DNA from 2 places in the Vibrio sp. 10N genome. Region 1 is predicted to be linked to the other one. Evidence: riboswitches for the same ligand, from Rfam matches in the RefSeq annotation. Region 1 holds a riboswitch; the other holds the start of a gene.

What was found. Region 1 has a riboswitch for thiamine pyrophosphate ahead of thiD (bifunctional hydroxymethylpyrimidine kinase/phosphomethylpyrimidine kinase). Riboswitches for the same ligand answer to the same signal wherever they lie in the genome.
Region 2: linked by a shared signal. The riboswitch ahead of thiC (phosphomethylpyrimidine synthase ThiC) and the one ahead of thiD (bifunctional hydroxymethylpyrimidine kinase/phosphomethylpyrimidine kinase) in region 1 are both predicted to bind thiamine pyrophosphate.

The regions. Positions count from the first base shown of each region.
Region 1 is NZ_BTPM01000001.1:719,275-721,676, reverse strand. Features, by position in the region: gene AAA946_RS03485 (glycosyl hydrolase family 18 protein) at 1-681, opposite strand, end outside; TPP riboswitch at 1,046-1,146, shown strand; gene thiD (bifunctional hydroxymethylpyrimidine kinase/phosphomethylpyrimidine kinase) at 1,207-2,034, shown strand; gene AAA946_RS03475 (ABC transporter ATP-binding protein) at 2,040-2,402, shown strand, end outside.
Region 2 is NZ_BTPM01000001.1:3,456,069-3,458,470, reverse strand. Features, by position in the region: gene AAA946_RS15970 (IS4 family transposase) at 1-186, opposite strand, end outside; gene crcB (fluoride efflux transporter CrcB) at 598-981, shown strand; TPP riboswitch at 1,038-1,137, shown strand; gene thiC (phosphomethylpyrimidine synthase ThiC) at 1,251-2,402, shown strand, end outside.

The sequences.
Region 1 (2,402 bases):
AATAACGACCTCATAATCAGGCATTCCCTGACAAGCAGTTTTTAGTGCATTAAAGCTGTTACCACCAACAGATTTCACCGATTCGTTCGGCCCACAGATTGGGATAAAGCCATAGATGATGTGAGTAAGGTTATCGACGGGGATATTGTCTACTGTAAATTTGCGCCCATAGATGCCCCACTCTACAAAGTAAGTCCCGACAACCGTATTTGGATCGGTGTTGTACGTTTTGTTGTTCGGATCAACATTCATGGTTAATGGCGCTAAGTGCGCGCCATCGGTATCCGCGACAATAAGCTCCGCAGGCGCACTGCGTGAGCACCCTGTTGCATCACACGCTTCAACTTCAACTTGGTAACGACCGCCTTGAGCATAGTTAAACTTCGCCAGTGTTTGACTGCCAGAAATGGGGCCCGTCGCCACTTTTGCGCCGTCAAAATAAATATTGTAAGTATCGCCAGTTGTTCCACTCCATTGGTTAAACTGGATGCTGATGTCTGCGGCATCTTTGTATTGCACCATTTGGTTATAACCAGCGGTGGTTTCCATCGCGAGTTGGATCTTAGAAAACTGAAGGTTGTTTGAGCCATAGACGTCGATTGACGGTGCAGCAGGAGCTGCCACAGCGCCTTGGCTTACCGCTAAAGCGACTGCAGATAAGCCTAATAATAGTTTTTTCATTGCCATTCTCTTTCCTTGAAAGACGAAAAATATCGCTGCTCACAAACGTTAAGAAACTGTGAACATCGGTATTTATTAATAGGCTGAAGCGTTTATTTTTTGCGCAAAAATAAACCTCACTTCGAGTCACCACTCAAAATTAACTCTCTCGTCTCACACAGTTTCATTCAGTATTTAACTCTGTACCCAGAATTTTTCTCTCATTTCGATCCCGCTACAAGTGATAAAAACTAAAGAGATTCGACATTGATATTCAACAAAACCCATACATTCACCCGACAAATGAAAGTTAATGCGAGATACAAATAATGTCTTGTTAAACGTTAGGACTGGAAAAATCGCCGCGCTTATATAACAATGTTGCTCTTATTAGTCGGGGGGCATTTTTGCTGAGATCACCAAGTGGTGAGACCCGTTGAACCTGATTCAGTTAACACTGGCGTAGGGAACTATAGAGAGAAAAGAGACTGCAATATCAGTCCCTTTCTCGTCGCTATGGATCTCCTTCGCACGTAAGGAGCATTTATGGCGACAACACCTCTACACACTCCAATCGTCTTGACCATCGCGGGTTCTGACTCTGGCGGCGGCGCAGGTATTCAAGCAGACATTAAAGCCATCTCCGCAACTGGCTCATACGCGTGCTCAGTTATCACCGCGCTCACTGCGCAAAATACCCAAGGCGTTACAGGTATCCTGGGTGTCGACCCCGAATTTGTGAAAGCTCAGCTTGATGCAGTATTTCGTGATCTAAATGTGGTCGCGGTAAAAATTGGTATGCTCGCGGATACCCATATTATTGGCGCGGTTGCCGAAAAGCTGCGTGAATACCAACCTCAATTTATCGTCTTAGACCCGGTAATGGTGGCCACCAGCGGCGATCTACTGCTTGAGGCCTCGGCCATAAACGCACTCAAAACGCAATTGTTGCCACTCGCCACGGTAATCACTCCCAACTTACCGGAAGGCGCAGCGCTGCTTGGCTGTGACGTCCCTCAATCTCAGCAAGAGATGGAGGCATTGATTGATGCATTGCGCACACTCGATACGCCCGCCATTCTGCTCAAAGGTGGGCACCTCGAATCCGAGCAAAGCAGCAATGATTTACTGATCACCTCTAGCGATGTCGCGTTTTACGAAACCAAACGTATCGCCACCAAAAACACCCACGGTACAGGCTGTACATTAAGCTCAGCGATCGCCTCATTCCTTGCAAAAGGGTACCCACTGAATGACGCGGTCAAACAGGGTAAAGACTATATTACTCAGGCGATAGCCCATGCCGATGAACTTGATATCGGCACAGGTCATGGGCCAGTGCACCATTTTTTTGCCCTCAATAGAGACGCGTAACGCTGATGACGTCCATTCACATTCAAGGCGCCACCCTGACATATTTGGGCGATGACAAGCCAATATTCTCAGGGTTGGATGTACAGTTTGATAGTGCCACTTGGACGGCGATTCTTGGCCCAAGTGGCTGTGGAAAGTCGACCTTATTGCGTTACATCGCGGGGCTGCTATGTGACAAAGTCGACTTCAGTGCCGCTGAGTTTTCTCCGCAGCTGGATGTATTGGCTGGGCAAATCGCCTACATGGCGCAACAAGACTTACTGCTCCCTTGGCTCACCGTCATTGACAATGTGTGCTTAGCATCCAGGCTCAACGGTAAGAAAGTGGACGTTAAAACGAACCAACAGGCTCGAGCGCTACTCGAAAAA
Region 2 (2,402 bases), 2.7 Mb from region 1:
CATACCAACAATTAACCACAAAACCATATCACTCGGTAGTCGGCGTCGACGGATTGTCGCTTTATCAGACAGAGAGGCTGCTTTAGCGACCCACTCATCAGGAATATGTTCAGAGAATGTGGTGAGCTGAGCTACATCGACAGGGTTTTCTTCGAGGAAGTCGGCAAAGAAGTTTTGAATAGACATAAAAAAATCGGAAACCTATAAACAGGTTTCCGATTGTCTCTCATCAGAAGGATCGGTCAACCGATCCTTATCTGATCTACATTGCGTCGAAAGACGAGGCTTTTTGCTATCTGCAATATACTAAGTCTTAGACTAGTTGCTTCCGTCGAAAGAGTAGGGCTTTTTACGTTCATCAGAAACGTCCCCCCCGTCTGTGAAGCTTTTCTTCTTTGATCCAATCCGTTTTGTGCTCTAGCAACTAACCACTTCTTCATTTTATCCTCATAAGTGACGCCTGTAACTTTTGAAATAATCTCGCCAATCTGATGGATTATCGATAGGATTTTATGGTTGAAAAACGTGATGCTGACTCGAAATTATTCATTGTTAGTATATTATTACCTTTTCTATTTGTAGTTTTGGGGTTCGGTGATGGGGCAGTTTTCAATTTTGGGTTTTATCGCATTAGGGGGAGCTGTTGGTGCTTGCTCACGATATTTGGTTTCTGAACTTTGTATCGTGCTTTTCGGTCGTGGTTTTCCTTATGGTACTCTCACCGTCAATGTGGTGGGCTCGTTCATTATGGGCTTACTTATTGCTGCGTTTGAGGCAGAGATATTCGCTCCTGAACCATGGCGTCAAATCATCGGCCTGGGCTTTCTTGGAGCACTGACGACATTCTCTACCTTTTCTATGGATAACGTGCTCATGATGCAGCAGGGGGCGTTTTTGAAGATGGGTTTGAATATCTTACTTAATGTCGTCTTGAGTATTTCAGCTTGTTGGTTAGGATTTCAGATGCTGACCAAAAGTTAGGCAAAAATGTCTTACGTCTTGTTGATGTATTAAAACTAATTCCTTTATAATCGACACAATACTTGTCGGAGTGCCCATAGGGCTGAGACCGTTAATTCGGGATCCGTTGAACCTGATCTGGTTAGTACCAGCGAAGGGAACAAGAGAATAGAAATATCCATTACTTTCTATTGATCAAATAGCGCACGCTATTGCAGTTGATACCTCTTGTATTCACACATCCGTCAAGCATTTATCTTTTATAACTATATGATATATAAGGAAATGCTATGTCGACACGCAAGCAAAATAGGCTGGAAGCAAAAAACTTCATCGATACCCTATCGGTGACGCCTTACCCAAACTCTCAAAAGACATATATTCAAGGTAGTCGCAGTGATCTGCGAGTACCAATGCGTACTATTTCTCTTGCAGACAGTTTAATCGGTGGCAACCAAGACAACCCAATCTACGAGCAAAATGAGCCCATCAACGTGTATGACACGTCTGGTGTCTATACCGATCCAGAACACGCTATCGATTTGTATTCAGGTTTACCTAAGCTGAGAGAAACTTGGATTGATGAACGCGCCGATACTGAAGTCTTGTCAGGCGTCAGTTCCGAATTTGCTAAACAACGACTCGAAGATGATACGCTTGATGAGCTTAGATACGGGCAACTTCCTCGAATAAGGCGCGGTGTTGAGGGTGCTTGTGTTACCCAACTTCATTACGCACGCCAGGGCATCATTACCCCTGAGATGGAATACATCGCGATTCGAGAGAACATGGGGCGACAAAAGCTCAAAGACGAAGTGCTCACTCAACAGCATCCTGGCCAGCATTTTGGTGCGAACTTACCCAAAGAAATCACGCCCGAATTTGTACGTAAAGAAGTCGCTGAAGGCCGAGCTATTATCCCTTCCAACATCAACCACCCTGAATCCGAACCAATGATCATTGGTCGTAATTTCCTAGTTAAGGTAAACGCTAATATTGGTAATTCCTCCGTTACGTCATCGATAGAAGAAGAAGTCGAAAAGTTGGTTTGGGGCACGAGATGGGGCGCTGATACCGTGATGGATTTGTCCACGGGTCGAAATATCCATGAAACACGCGAATGGATTCTTCGTAATAGCCCGGTACCCATCGGTACGGTTCCAATGTATCAAGCGCTGGAAAAGGTCAATGGCGTCGCTGAAAACCTTACTTGGGAAGTGATGCGAGATACGTTAGTTGAACAGGCAGAGCAGGGAGTAGATTACTTTACGATTCATGCCGGACTTTTGTTGCATCATATTCCAATGACAGCAAAACGAGTAACAGGAATAGTAAGTCGTGGCGGTTCCATCATCGCCAAGTGGTGTTTGGCACACCATGAAGAGAGCTTCCTCTATACCAACTTTAGAGAAATCTGCGAGATCTGTGCTCGCTATGACGTT